Regions from separate parts of the Streptomyces anatolicus genome, predicted to be linked through region 4. Evidence: riboswitches for the same ligand, from Rfam matches in the RefSeq annotation. Region 4 holds a riboswitch; each other region holds the start of a gene.
The links. Region 4 has a riboswitch for cobalamin ahead of GKQ77_RS21025 (CbtB domain-containing protein). Riboswitches for the same ligand answer to the same signal wherever they lie in the genome.
Positions count from the first base shown of each region.

Region 1 (3,383 bases), on a different contig from region 4:
ATCTGGATCCTGCAGACGATGCCCGCGCTGGTCGGCGGCCTGTTCACGCGCTGGTTCCACCGCTGGGCGCTGCTCGCGGGCTGGGCGGTCGGCATGGTCTACGGCACGCTGGCCGCGTACGGCGTCGCCTCGCCGACGCAGAAGCACTTCGGCGGATCCTCCGATACGATCCCGGGCATCGGTGAGATCGGCTACATCGGCCTCACCGCCTTCGTCCTGAACGTGATCGTCACCGTGGTCCTCACCTTCGCCCTGAAGGCGCTGAAGGCCCCGGAGGGCATCGACGAGACCTCTCCCGGGGACTACACCGCGGACGCGGGCGACCCCGGCGTCATGGAGGAGCTGCCCAAGGCGACCGCGGGCGCCGGGCACTGACCCACTCGCCGCCGCAGCGGAGGGCCGCCGGAAAGTCGGCGGCCCTCCGTCGTGAAAAATCGGCGGCCCTCCGTCGTACTCGTGTTGCACACTGCGCCGCATGGACATCACGATCAGAGAAGCACGACCCGAGGAGTACGAGGCGCTGAGCGCCCTCACCGCGCAGGCCTATCTCGCCGACGGCCACCTGGACTTCGGGGAGGACGACCCCTACCTCGCCGTGCTGCGGGACGTGCCGGGACGCGCGGCGCACGCCGAGATCCTCGTCGCCGAGGACGCGGGAAAGGTGCTCGGCGGCGTCACCTACGTCCCCTCCGGCGGGCCGATGGCCGACATCGCGGGCGTGAACGACGCGGAGATACGGATGCTCGCCACCTCCCCCGAGGCACGCGGCCGGGGCGTCGGCGAAGCGCTCGTACGGGAGTGCGTGCGACGCGCCAAGGAAGCGGGCCGCGCCTCGCTCGTACTGTCCACGCAGACGTCCATGCACGCCGCCCACCGGCTGTACGAGCGCCTCGGCTTCGTACGGACGCCTGAGCGCGACTGGCGGCCGATCGAGACGGTGCCACTGCTGACGTACGCGCTGAAGCTCTAGCCGTACGCTCTGAAACTCCAGCCATACCCGCTGAAGCTTTAGCCACCACTCCGCGAGCCGACACAAGATGTGGGTCCGCTTCAGAGGCCCGGCACAAGATGTATGCTCGTGCTCGCTGTCGCCGCAGGGGAATCCGGTGCAAGTCCGGAACTGTCCCGCAACGGTGCATGTGTACGTCTTTGGCGTACGCGGAGTCCGAGGACCTGCCGACAGTGCGCCCGAGCCATCCGGCCCGGGTGCCGACCGTCCGGGCCTCGTGGAGTGGGCCGGTGGACGCGGTACGCCGCCCTGCCCGGGTGCGCCCGTGTGCGCCCCTTCCCTCCCCCTGGCCCAGAGCCGAGCGAGGGAGTGCCCCACGTGACCATCGCGCCCGCCGAACCCGCGTCAGCGCCGTCGACGCCCACCGCCCAGGGTGCCGAAGGAACCGACGGGCCAGGGGCCGCGCTGCTGCGCACCCTGACCGACCTCACCGCCGACCTCCCCGACGCCGACCCCGGCCGGGTCGCCGCCGCCGCGCTGCGCGGCCGCTCGGCGCGCGCCGACGAGTCGGAGCTGCGGGAGCTGGCCACCGAGGCGGCGGCGGGGCTCATCTCCGAGGACCCGGCGTACTCCAAGCTGGCGGCCCGGCTCCTGTCGATCGGCATCCGCGAGGAGGCGGCCACGCAGGGCGTGCGCTCCTTCACCGACTCCGTCGCCGTCGGCCACCGCGAGGGCCTGATCGCCGACCGCACGGCGTCCTTCGTGACCGAGCACGCGGCCCGGCTCGACGCGCTGGTGGAGGCCGCGCTCGCCGACGGCGCCGACTTCCGCTTCGAGTACTTCGGACTGCGCACCCTGCACAGCCGCTATCTGCTGCGCCACCCGATCACCCGTCAGGTCATCGAGGCCCCGCAGCACTTCATGCTGCGCGTGGCGAGCGGCCTCGCGGAGGACGGCAGCGAGCGCGCGCTCGACGAGGTCGCCTCGCTGTACCGCCTGATGAGCCGCCTGGACTATCTGCCGTCCTCGCCGACGCTCTTCAACTCCGGCACCCGGCACCCCCAGATGTCCTCCTGCTACCTCCTCGACTCCCCGCTGGACGAGCTGGACTCGATCTACGACCGCTACCACCAGGTCGCGCGGCTCTCCAAGCACGCGGGCGGCATCGGACTCTCGTACTCGCGCATCCGTTCCCGGGGTTCGCTGATCCGGGGCACGAACGGGCACTCGAACGGCATCGTGCCGTTCCTGAAGACCCTGGACGCCTCGGTCGCCGCCGTGAACCAGGGCGGCCGGCGCAAGGGCGCGGCCGCCGTCTACCTGGAGACCTGGCACTCCGACATCGAGGAGTTCCTGGAGCTGCGCGACAACACCGGTGAGGACGCGCGCCGCACGCACAACCTCAACCTCGCGCACTGGATCCCGGACGAGTTCATGCGCCGGGTCGCCGCCGACCAGGACTGGTCGCTGTTCTCCCCGGCCGACGTGCCCGAGCTGGTCGACCTGTGGGGCGAAAAGTTCGACGCCGCCTACCGCGCCGCGGAGGCCGCCGGCCTCGCGAAGAAGACCATCCCGGCCCGCGACCTGTACGGCCGCATGATGCGCACCCTCGCGCAGACCGGCAACGGCTGGATGACGTTCAAGGACGCCGCCAACCGCACCGCCAACCAGACCGCCGAGCCCGGCCACACCGTGCACTCCTCGAACCTCTGCACGGAGATCCTGGAGGTGACCGACGACGGCGAGACGGCGGTCTGCAACCTCGGCTCGGTGAACCTCGGGGCGTTCGTGGACCAGGCGAGCGGCGACATCGACTGGGAGCGTCTGGACGAGACCGTCCGCACCGCCGTCACCTTCCTCGACCGCGTCGTCGACATCAACTTCTACCCGACCGAGCAGGCCGGGCGCTCCAACGCCAAGTGGCGCCCGGTGGGTCTCGGCGCGATGGGCCTGCAGGACGTCTTCTTCCAGCTGAAGCTGCCCTTCGACTCCCCCGAGGCGCGCGCCCTCTCCACCCGTATCGCCGAGCGGATCATGCTCGCCGCGTACGAGGCATCGGCCGGCCTCGCCGAGCGCCACGGCCCGCTGCCCGCCTGGGAGAAGACCCGCACCGCGCGCGGCGTGCTCCACCCCGACCACTACGGCGTCGAGCTGACCTGGCCGCAGCGGTGGGCGGCCCTGCGGGAACGTATCGCCGCGACCGGCATGCGCAACTCGCTGCTGCTCGCCATCGCGCCGACCGCCACCATCGCGTCCATCGCGGGTGTGTATGAGTGCATCGAGCCGCAGGTCTCCAACCTCTTCAAGCGCGAGACGCTCAGCGGTGAGTTCCTCCAGGTCAACGCCTATCTGGTGCAGGAGCTGAAGCGGCTCGGCGTCTGGGACGCGCAGACCCGCGAGGCGCTGCGCGAGGCCAACGGCTCGGTGCAGGGCT
Region 1 covers NZ_WMBF01000060.1:7,418-10,800, reverse strand. The annotation lists gene mctP (monocarboxylate uptake permease MctP) at 1-375, shown strand, start outside; gene GKQ77_RS08860 (GNAT family N-acetyltransferase) at 476-970, shown strand; cobalamin riboswitch at 1,073-1,195, shown strand; gene GKQ77_RS08855 (ribonucleoside-diphosphate reductase subunit alpha) at 1,328-3,383, shown strand, end outside.
Region 1: linked by a shared signal. The riboswitch ahead of GKQ77_RS08855 (ribonucleoside-diphosphate reductase subunit alpha) and the one ahead of GKQ77_RS21025 (CbtB domain-containing protein) in region 4 are both predicted to bind cobalamin.

Region 2 (3,383 bases), on a different contig from region 4:
GCGGCGCCCACCAGCAGCCGGGCGGCGTGCGGCACCATCAGGCCTACGAAGCCGATGGCGCCGCTGTACGCGACGAGTACGCCGGTCAGGAGTGAGGCGAGCACGAAGACGGCGGCGCGGAAGCGGGCCGTGTCCAGGCCGAGGACCGTGGCGCCCTCCTCGCCCACGAGCAGCAGGTCGAGCGGGCGGGCCAGCGCGATCAGCAGGGCCGTGCCGACGCCGAGCACCGCGCAGGGCAGGGCGAGCATGTCCCAGCGGGCGCTGCCGAGGCCGCCGAGCGTCCAGTAGAGGACTTCCTTGAGGTGGTCGGCGCTGTCGGCGGTGACCAGGATGAGGCTGGTCAGGGCGGTCAGGATGTACGAGACGGCGACCCCGGCGAGGATCAGGCGGCCGGTGGCGAAGCCTCCGCCGCCGCTTCTGGCCAGGGCGTAGACGAGGGCCAGGGAGACGAGCGCGCCCACGAAGGAGGCGGCGGGGATGGTGACGGCGGTGCTGAGGGCTGCGCCCAGGCCGAAGACGCCGCCGAGGACGATCGCCGAGACCGCGCCCACGGAGGCGCCCGAGGAGACGCCCAGGAGGAACGGGTCGGCGAGGGGGTTGCGGACGAGGGCCTGGAGGACGGTGCCGATGACTGCCAGGCCGGCTCCTACGGTGGCGCCCAGGATGACTCTGGGGAGCCTTACGTCCAGGACGATGGTGCGGAAGGGGGAGGGTTCCGCGTGGCCTGTGAGGATGTCCAGGACCTGGCTCGGGGGGATCCTGACCGAGCCCAGGGCCAGCCCGGCGAGGGTCGCTGCCGCGAGGGCTGCGGTCAGTCCCGTCAGGATCAGGAGGCGGCGCCCCCTGTGGCTCGGTTGATCGCCCTTCGGGCTCGTCCTCAAACGCCGGACGGGCTGGAACCGGTCTCCCCCGGGCTGGGACAGGCGCCGGACGGGCTGGGGGGTGCTCACAGCTGTGCCGCCAGCTTCTTCACCGCCTTGGGGGCTCGTACCCCTGTCACCACGTCCGAGAGCGGGAGCACCGCGAAGCGCTTGTTCTTGATGGCGGGGACGTCCGCCAGGACCGGGTCGTCGAGGAGGCGGCGCTTCTTCTGGGCGACCGTCGTGGCGCCGTAGTCGAGGATCACGATGACCTCCGGCTTGCGTTCGACGACCTTCTCCCAGGACGCGTCGCCGAACGACTTGTCCACGTCGGCGAAGACGTTGCGGCCGCCCGCCCGCTCGACGATGTCGTTGCCGATGCCCCGGCCGCCCAGCGTGAACGCCGTCTTGTCGCCGCTGTCGTAGACGAAGACGGAGGCCGGCTTTCCGCCCTTCGCCTTCTTCTCGGTGGCGGCAAGCTCCCGCTTCGCGCCGCTCACCCAGTTGTCCGCGCGCTCGCGCACCCCGAAGGTCGAGCCGACCTCGCGCACCTCGCGGTAGACGTCCTCCATGGAGACGGCCCGCTTCGCGCACCCCTCGACGTTGAGGCGGCTCTTGATGCCGGACTTGGCGAGCGCGGAGCGGCTGCGGCCGTCGCCTGCGAGGAAGGCGCTGGCGTAACCGCCGTACACGAAGTCGGGGTTGGCGGCGAGCAGCTTCTCGTAGGAGGGGTACTCCTTGGCGAGGACGGGAACGGATTCGTACGCCTTCTCGTACTTCGGCAGGACCTTGTCGTCGAGGTAGGCGGTCCCGGCGAGGCGGTCCTTGAGGCCGAGTTCCAGCATCACCTCGGTGACGTGCTGGTTCATGGTGACGGCCCGCTTGGGGGGTGCGTCGTACGTCGTGCGCACACCGCAGTTGGTGACGGTGTACGGGAATCCGGCGGCCTTGGCGGCGGGCTTGCCGGAGTCGGCGGGGCCGGACGAGCCGCAGGCGGCGAGCGGGGCGAGCAGGGCCGCGGTGGTGAGTACGCGTAGGGCGCGGGACATGGCTGAACTGCCTCCTTGAGGGGATTTCCGCGTCCCCTGCGTGGTGTGGAGAGAAGGCGGCAGGTCAGTTCCTGACTCCCCCGCCCCGGGATGGGGGTGGGGTCACAGTGGCGGGACCGTGCCGGGTTCGCACCGGCTTCCTGGCTCCTGCCGCCTCGAAGATGTCGGGGTCAGTATGCCTGTACGACCCGCACCTCTTCCTCGGTGACCTGGCCCTCGACGATCCGGAACGAACGGAATTGGAAGGGGCCCGCTCCGTCGGTGTCCGCGGTGGAGACCAGGAGGTAGTGGGCGCCGGGCTCGTTGGCGTAGCTGATGTCGGTGCGGGAGGGGTAGGCCTCGGTCGCGGTGTGCGAGTGGTAGATGACCACCGGCTCCTCGTCGCGGTCGTCCATCTCGCGGTAGAGCTTGAGCAGGTCACCCGAGTCGAACTCGTAGAACGTGGGCGAGCGCGCGGCGTTCAGCATCGGGATGAACCGCTCGGGGCGGCCGGTGCCCGCCGGGCCCGCGATCACGCCGCACGCCTCGTCGGGGTGGTCCTGGCGCGCGTGCGCGACGATCTGGTCGTGGAGGGCCTGGGTGATGGTCAGCATGGCAGTCAGGATAAGCAGAGGGCCCGCGCCGTACCGAAGTGTGGTACGGGCGGGCCCGAATGCTGGACAGGTGCCCCGAGGGGCGGGTGTCAGTCCTTGGTGACCGGCTCGGTCTCGGAGGCGGCGGTGCCGACCTTGCGCTTGTTGAACGCGGCGGCCTCCGGGTTGCGGCTCTTGAGGACCAGGTAGGTGACCCCGAGGATCGCGGCCCAGACGGGGGCGGCGTACAGCGAGATGCGCGCGTCCTTGTCGACGCCCATCATCACGATGACCATGCCGATGAAGAGCAGGGCGAACCAGCTGGTGTACGGGGCGCCCGGGGCCCGGAAGGTGGACTGCGGCAGCTCGCCGCGGTCGGCCTTGCGGCGGTAGCGGATCTGGCAGGCCAGGATCATGATCCAGGCCCACATGCCGGAGATGGTCGCGAAGGAGACGACGTAGTTGAACGCCTCACCCGGCCACTGGTAGTTGATCCAGACGCCGACCAGCATGAACGCGGCGGAGAACGTGGTGCCGAGCAGCGGCAGGCCGTTCTTCGTGAGCCTGGTGAAGAGCTTCGGACCCTGGCCGTTGAGCGCCAGGTCGCGCAGCATGCGGCCGGTGGAGTACATGCCGGAGTTGCAGGAGGAGAGCGCGGCGGTGAGGACCACGAAGTTCACGATCGCGGCGCCGACGCCCAGACCCATCTTCTCGAAGGCCGCGACGAACGGCGAGACACCGGGCTGGAAGTGCGTCCACGGCACGACCGACAAGATCATGATCAGCGCGCCGACGTAGAAGACGGCGATGCGCCACGGCACGGTGTTGATGGCCTTGGGCAGGACGGTCTTCGGGTCCTTGGACTCGCCCGCGGTGACGCCGACCAGCTCGACGGCGAGGAA
Region 2 covers NZ_WMBF01000061.1:7,726-11,108, reverse strand. The annotation lists gene GKQ77_RS08960 (FecCD family ABC transporter permease) at 1-830, opposite strand, end outside; gene GKQ77_RS08955 (ABC transporter substrate-binding protein) at 947-1,909, opposite strand; cobalamin riboswitch at 1,955-2,075, opposite strand; gene GKQ77_RS08950 (M67 family metallopeptidase) at 2,080-2,502, opposite strand; gene GKQ77_RS08945 (amino acid permease) at 2,592-3,383, opposite strand, start outside.
Region 2: linked by a shared signal. The riboswitch ahead of GKQ77_RS08955 (ABC transporter substrate-binding protein) and the one ahead of GKQ77_RS21025 (CbtB domain-containing protein) in region 4 are both predicted to bind cobalamin.

Region 3 (3,383 bases), on a different contig from region 4:
GGCGACGACCATCTCGACCGGCGCTCTCAAGCCCAAGACGGCGGTGGCCATGTCCGCCGTGCTGAACCTCGTCGGAGCCTTCCTCTCCGTCGAAGTCGCCAAGACGATCTCAGGCGGCATCGTCAACGAGGACGGCCTCAAGACAGAGGTCATCTTCGCCGCGCTCGTCGGCGCGATCCTGTGGAACCTGCTGACCTGGCTGGTGGGCCTGCCCTCCAGCTCCTCCCACGCGCTCTTCGGCGGCCTCATCGGCGCCGCGGTCATGTCGATGGGCTGGTCCTCGATCAACGGCGGCACCGTCGTCACCAAGGTGCTGATCCCGGCCATAGCCGCGCCGCTCGTGGCGGGTCTCGCCGCGACGCTCGCGACGCGCCTGACGTACCGCATCGGCCGCAACACCGACACCAAGGCGACCGCCAAGGGCTACCGCTCCGGCCAGATCGCCTCCGCGGGCCTCGTCTCGCTGGCCCACGGCACGAACGACGCGCAGAAGACCATGGGCATCATCACGCTCGCCCTGGTCACCGGCGGTGTCCTCAACCCCGGCGCGAACCCCCCGATGTGGGTCATCGTCTCGGCCGGTGTGGCCATCGCCCTCGGCACCTACCTCGGCGGCTGGCGCATCATCCGCACCATGGGCAAGGGCCTCACCGACCTCCAGCCGCAGCAGGGCTTCGCCGCCCAGACCAGCGCCGCGACGGTCATCCTGGCCTCCTCGCACCTGGGCTTCTCGCTCTCCACCACCCAGTCCTGCTCCGGCGCCGTGATGGGCGCGGGCCTCGGCCGCAAGGGCGGCGTCGTCCGCTGGTCCACCGCGACTCGTATGTTCGTCGCCTGGGGCCTGACCCTGCCGGCCGCCGGCCTCGTCGGCGCGGGCGCCGAGTTCCTCACCCAGCAGGGCCCCTGGGGCATCGCGGCCACCGCCACGCTCCTGGTCGCCGGCTCGGCCGTCATCTGGACGCTCTCCCGGCGCAACGCCGTCGACCACACCAACGTCACCGACGACGACGTCCGCCGCGACGACGACACCACCGGCGCCGAGCCCGTGGGCGTCGTGACCAACGCGATCGCCGCCGTCCAGCCGCCTCCGGCGGGTCCGCTGGCCTCCGTCGGCGCCTCCGCCGACGAGCCGGTCAGGGCCACCATCGCGGCCCCCACCTCGACCACGACCGGCGCCATGGCGGACCCCGCCCGGCCCGCGACGGTATAAGGACACATCAGCATGAACATCGACTGGGCAGCTCTCGGCTCCGTCTTCGGAGTCAGCCTCGCCGTGACGGTGGCTCTCGTGGGCCTCTTCACCCTCGGCATCATCGGCCTCTCCAAGCAGGAGACGGCGTCCGCGTCGGGTGCCGGAACGGGCTCCGTGGCGCTGGCGCGCACCGGCGCGTACGCCTGCTTCGCGCTCTGCGCGGCGGCCGTGACGTACGGGATCTATCTGATCGTCGCCTGACGGCAGCGGTTTTCGGTGGGGTGCGGGACGTGGGTTCACGTCCCGCGCCCCGCTGTCGTGTGCGGGACCCGCTGTGGGGCTCCGCACACTCTCCCGCCGCAGGTCAACGGCGAGTTGACGGGCCTTCGCGGGGCGTGGTGGACTGCCGGGGCCAACTACGGCGGCAGAAGAGGAAGCCGGTGCGAATCCGGCGCGGTCCCGCCACTGTCACCGGGAAGCCACGACGCTCCCGGAAGCCAGGAACTCTCGCCGCCGATCACGTCGAACCAGGGCGCGGACACCCTGAGTGAGGACAGATCGCCATGCGCGGCCGCCCGTTGCCGGACCAGTTCCCGAGCCTCAGTGCTCCTGTGCGCACCACGACGGGCTGAGCCCATGAGTGCCGATCGCGACTTCGCGTACGGCGCCGCCGCCGGACTCCTCGGTGACCTGCTGCTCGGCGATCCCCGCCGGGGCCATCCGGTCGCCGCGTTCGGGCGTGCGGCGGGTGCCGTCGAACAAAGACTGTGGCGGGACCACCGCGGGTGGGGCGCCCTGCACGCCGTGGTCTGCGCCGGGGGCGCGGCGGGCGCCGCCGCGCTCGCCGCCCGGCTGGCACGCCGCTCCCCCGCCGCCTCCCTCGCGCTGACCGCCGCCGCGACCTGGGCCGTGGTCGGCGGGACCTCGCTCGGCCGGGAGGCGCGGGCCATCGGCGGCGCGCTCGCCGCCGGTGACATCGAGGTGGCCCGTGAGCGGCTGCCGCATCTGTGCGGACGCGATCCGCAGGCGCTGGACTCCGACGGCGTCGCGCGCGCCGTCGTCGAGTCCGTCGCCGAGAACACCTCCGACGCGGTGGTCGGGGCGCTGGTGTGGGGGGCCGTCGGCGGAGTGCCGGGGCTCGTCGCGTTCCGTGCCGTGAACACCCTCGACGCCATGGTCGGCCACAAGTCGCCCAGGTACCGCCGCTACGGCTGGGCCTCCGCCCGGCTCGACGACATCCTCGGGTGGCCGGGGGCGCGGCTCACCGCCGGGCTCGCGGCGCTGGCCGGGGAGTCACCTTCGGGGGCGGTACGAGCCTGGCGCGCGGACGCCGGCAAGCACCCGAGCCCCAACGCCGGTCCCGTCGAGGCCTCCTTCGCGGGAGCACTCGGCGTGCGGCTCGGCGGGACCCTCTCGTACGGCGGACGTGTCGAGCACCGGCCGGTCCTGAACGGGGACGGGCGGGACGTGCGCGTGGCCGACATCGAGCGGGCCGTGCGGCTCTCCCGGCGGGTGAGCTGGCTGGCGCTGGGCGTCGCGGTGACGGCCCGCCGGGTGCTCCGGCGGTCGGCGAAGTCAGGGAGAGACGTATGAGTGGCGGACTGCTGGTCGCCGGAACCACCTCGGACGCCGGGAAGAGCGTCGTCACCGCCGGGATCTGCCGGTGGCTGACCCGCAAGGGCGTGGCCGTCGCGCCGTTCAAGGCGCAGAACATGTCCCTCAACTCCTTCGTCACCCGCGAGGGGGCCGAGATCGGCCGGGCGCAGGCCATGCAGGCGCAGGCGGCCCGTGTCGAGCCGAGCGCCCTGATGAACCCCGTACTCCTCAAGCCGGGCAGCGACCGCTCAAGTCAGGTCGTGCTCATGGGCAAGCCCGTGGGCGAGATGAGTGCGCGCGGCTACCACGGGGGGCGTCAGGCCGCGCTGCTCGACACCGTCGTGGGATGCCTCGAGGAGTTGCGGGGCAGCTATGACGCCGTGATCTGTGAAGGGGCGGGCAGTCCCGCCGAGATCAATCTGCGCCGCACCGACATCGTGAACATGGGGATCGCGCGGGCCGCCCGCTTCCCCGTCCTGGTGGTCGGGGACATCGACAGGGGCGGGGTCTTCGCGTCCTTCTTCGGTACGACGGCGCTGCTGAGCGCGGCCGACCAGGAGCTGGTCGCCGGGTATCTCGTCAACAAGTTCCGGGG
Region 3 covers NZ_WMBF01000169.1:2,564-5,946, forward strand. The annotation lists gene GKQ77_RS16970 (inorganic phosphate transporter) at 1-1,210, shown strand, start outside; gene GKQ77_RS16975 (hypothetical protein) at 1,223-1,453, shown strand; cobalamin riboswitch at 1,575-1,721, shown strand; gene GKQ77_RS16980 (cobalamin biosynthesis protein) at 1,829-2,785, shown strand; gene GKQ77_RS16985 (cobyric acid synthase) at 2,782-3,383, shown strand, end outside.
Region 3: linked by a shared signal. The riboswitch ahead of GKQ77_RS16980 (cobalamin biosynthesis protein) and the one ahead of GKQ77_RS21025 (CbtB domain-containing protein) in region 4 are both predicted to bind cobalamin.

Region 4 (3,383 bases):
GCCTCTCCGCGCCCGCGAACGGCGACGCGGCGGCAGTCGGCCGCCCCCTCGGAAACGTCGAACTCCCGCCCGCCCACGAGCCGTTGGCCCCCGCACGGCCCCGGCACGTCGAGGTGCAGTCCCTGGAGGTCGCCGCCCCCGTCACCGCCCGGGGCCTGGACCCCGAAGGCGCCATCGACCCACCGCCGTACACCCAGGCGGACACCGTCGGCTGGTACGGCGGGGGCACCCGCCCCGGCGCCCCGGGCGCCGCCCTCTTCGTCGGCCACGTCGACACGCGGACCGAGCCCGCGGTCTTCTACGACCTCAGCGCGATGCGCCCCGGCGAGAAGATCGACGTGAGCCGCGACGACGGCACGGTCGCGGAGTTCACCGTCGACGACGTCCAGGTCGTCACCCGCGACCGCTTCGACGCGAGGAAGGCGTACGGCCCCCACGAGGGGGGCCGCGCCGAACTGCGCCTCATCACCTGCGGCGGCGTCTTCGACAGAGCCACCGGCACCTACACGGCCAACGTGATCGTCTCGGCGTACCTCACCGGAGTACGGGGGTAGCGCGGCGCTACCTCACGGGAGTACGGGCGTCGCGCGGCCCGCCGCCGACGGTCTGAGCGCCGCCCGCAGACCGAGCCCGCCGAAGACCGCCGCGAACACCGCCCACAGCAGCGCGTGCGAACCGAGCGACAGCATGCGGAACTCCCACAGCAGCGTCGCGTCCACCGGGACCGGGTCCGGGTTCCCCGGGAGCAGGAACAGCACCGCGAGGACGACGACGGCCGTGAGCGCCACCGCCAGGTGCCGCACCGGTTCGGGGCGCGCCGACAGACGTACGTACACCTGTCGTACGAGGAACATGCCGAGGACGCCGATGGCGACCGCGGCGAGCCACAGCGCCTGGCGGTCGCCGACGGTTCCCGCGTCGCCGACGCCCGGCGGGTTCGCCGGATAGCGCAGGCCGGGCAGGAGGGAGACGGCGAGGAAGGCCGCCGCGGAGAAGGCCAGCGCGCGCGGCCAGGGACTGGCGGCCGGATCCCGGCGGTGCACCGCCGCGTACGCGACGGCGAAGAGGACGCCGAGGGCGAGCCCCGCGACGACCGCGGTGACCACGAGGCCGCCGTGCTGCGTGGAGCGGCTGAACAGCTCCTCGTGGTGCTGGACGGCCTGCGCCGCGCCGTGCGCGTGCTCCTCGGCGGCCGAGCGCTTCTCCTCGGCGCGGATGGCGCGGTCCATCAGGGGTTCGGCGAGCAGCAGCGAGAAGAGACCGGCGGTGAGGCCCGCCGCCCCTCCCGCCAGCAGACCGCGCCCGAGCAGGGGGAGTACGGGGGAAGAGTGCATGGTGCTTGTGCCCGTCCGCCCGGTCAGTGGCACGGGGCACCGAAGAGGTGCCGGCCGTCGTGCGCGAACTCGTGCAGATAGTCGCCGGTCGCCGAGATCAGCGTGCCGTTGTCGAGGAACACGGCGTAGAGCGCGACCAGCGCGAGGATCGCGGCGGCCGAGGCGATCAGCCAGTCGCGGGTCTGTGTCACGGCGGCCTGGCTCGCCGTGGTGTCGGTGTGCGGCGCTGCGGAGTGCAGGGACATACCGGTGGGCCTCCTTCTGGGGTTTCCACGCCCCATGGCAGGAGGACGACGGTTCAGTTCCTGACTTCCGCGCACGCTCGTCGCGTGCGGGTCACAGTGGCGGGACCGTCCCGGATTCGCACCGGGTTCCTGTCAACCGTCGCCTCGATGTATGGACTTGTCGTCTCGGAGAGTCCCAGCACGTCAGGGGGGCTGTCAACACCCCTCGGGAGGCCCCCGCGGCACGGGGCGGACCGGCGGTCCCGGCCCGATCGGCGGCCCGCTCCCCCCTGAGCCACCGACCGGGCTGGTCCTCGACCGCGCGCGCACGAGCTGCGGGAGGAACCCGGCGCCGGCGCGGGAGGTTCACGGCCATTCCGGAATGGGGGAATGACCGAGAAGGCCGGGGGCTTGGGCCGTGCGACAGACTCTAGGACGAATGAGCGCGTCGGCCTAGAGGGATCCGGAGTCCGGATATCGCCAATTCGCCCCTCCCTTTCGCGCCGGGCTTCCCCGCGTTCCGCCCCGGGCTTCCCGCCGCGGGGGCCGTTTTCTCAGGAAGACGCCGACCGGTCCTTCCGGAGCACTTCACCGTCGAGCGTTCTCTTGATCACCTGAACGGCGACCATGTCGATGACCTGCCGTTCCCTGCGCGCATAACGCCGTAACGCCTCAAATGCCTCGTCCATACCGGTGTTCCAGCGCTCGGCGAGCATGCCTTTGGCCTGTTCTATGCGAATACGACTGTCCAGCGCCCTCTGGAGCTGCTGGGTGAGCGTCAGGTACCGCGCGTGGGTGCGGTGATGGGCCAGCCCCACCGCGGCGGCGTCGGCAAGCACCTGGGTGATCCGCAACTCCACTTCCGCGCAGGCCTTTTGCTGTGCGTGCGATACGAAGACATTCAGTACGCCGAGCGTCGAACTGCCGTGCCGCAGCGGCACCGCGAAGGTCTGCGCGACGCCGTGCTCACCGGCCCGCTCGGCAAACGCCGGCCAGCGGGCCGACGCGTCGTGGGAGTCGACACGCACCGGCGGCACGGGCTCGCCGGTCCCGAGGCTGTCGAGGCACGGCCCGTCCTGCCGCTGGACCGCCAACAGGGCGCGCACCGCTTCCTGTTGGCGGCTGCCGGGAATGAGGCGGACGCCGTCACCCCCGTCCGCGTACAGCACGCCGGCGCCCTGCGCGTCGAGCAGCTCCACTGAACGGTCCGACACCCGGCGCAGATGGCGCTCAGGGTCGAAGTCGTCGGTCAGCGTGTCCGCGGCCTCCACCAGAACTTCCGCGAGCCGCAGTGCGCATGGGCGGTCCCCCATGACCCTCTCTCCTCCACTCCCCGCGGACTGCGCCTACCCGGCCGCGGCGCGGCGGTAACGCGCCCCGCGGCACCTCTCGGTAACAGCTCTCCTACAGCTCTCTCCGCCCGACGGACGACCCTCGTGGACACAGTGTCCTTATGTCAGGATTGGGATACGGACAGTGCACCCGAGGGGGGACTGGATGTACCGAAAAGGCACAGGTCGCGGACGTGGTTTCGCGGCCCGGGGGGTGCGGACGGGAGTGGCGCTGGCGGGGGCCGCGCTGCTCCTCTCCGGGTGTTCCTCCGGCGGTGACCCGGAGGGGGAGACGTCGGGTACGCCGGTGAAGCAGCAGCCCAAGAAAGAAGACCCCTACTGGGTCAACCCGGAGGGGAACGCGGCCAAGCAGGTCGCCGCCTATGAGAAGGACGGCGAGAAGGACGACGCCGAACTGGTCCGGAAGATCGCCGAGCAGCCCGTCGCCGAGTGGCTCGTCCCGGAGAACGCGCAGGACCAGGCGCGCGGCTTCA
Region 4 covers NZ_WMBF01000254.1:761-4,143, forward strand. The annotation lists gene GKQ77_RS21015 (class F sortase) at 1-554, shown strand, start outside; gene GKQ77_RS21020 (CbtA family protein) at 567-1,334, opposite strand; gene GKQ77_RS21025 (CbtB domain-containing protein) at 1,358-1,579, opposite strand; cobalamin riboswitch at 1,614-1,734, opposite strand; gene GKQ77_RS21030 (GAF and ANTAR domain-containing protein) at 2,113-2,871, opposite strand; gene GKQ77_RS21035 (glycoside hydrolase family 6 protein) at 3,056-3,383, shown strand, end outside.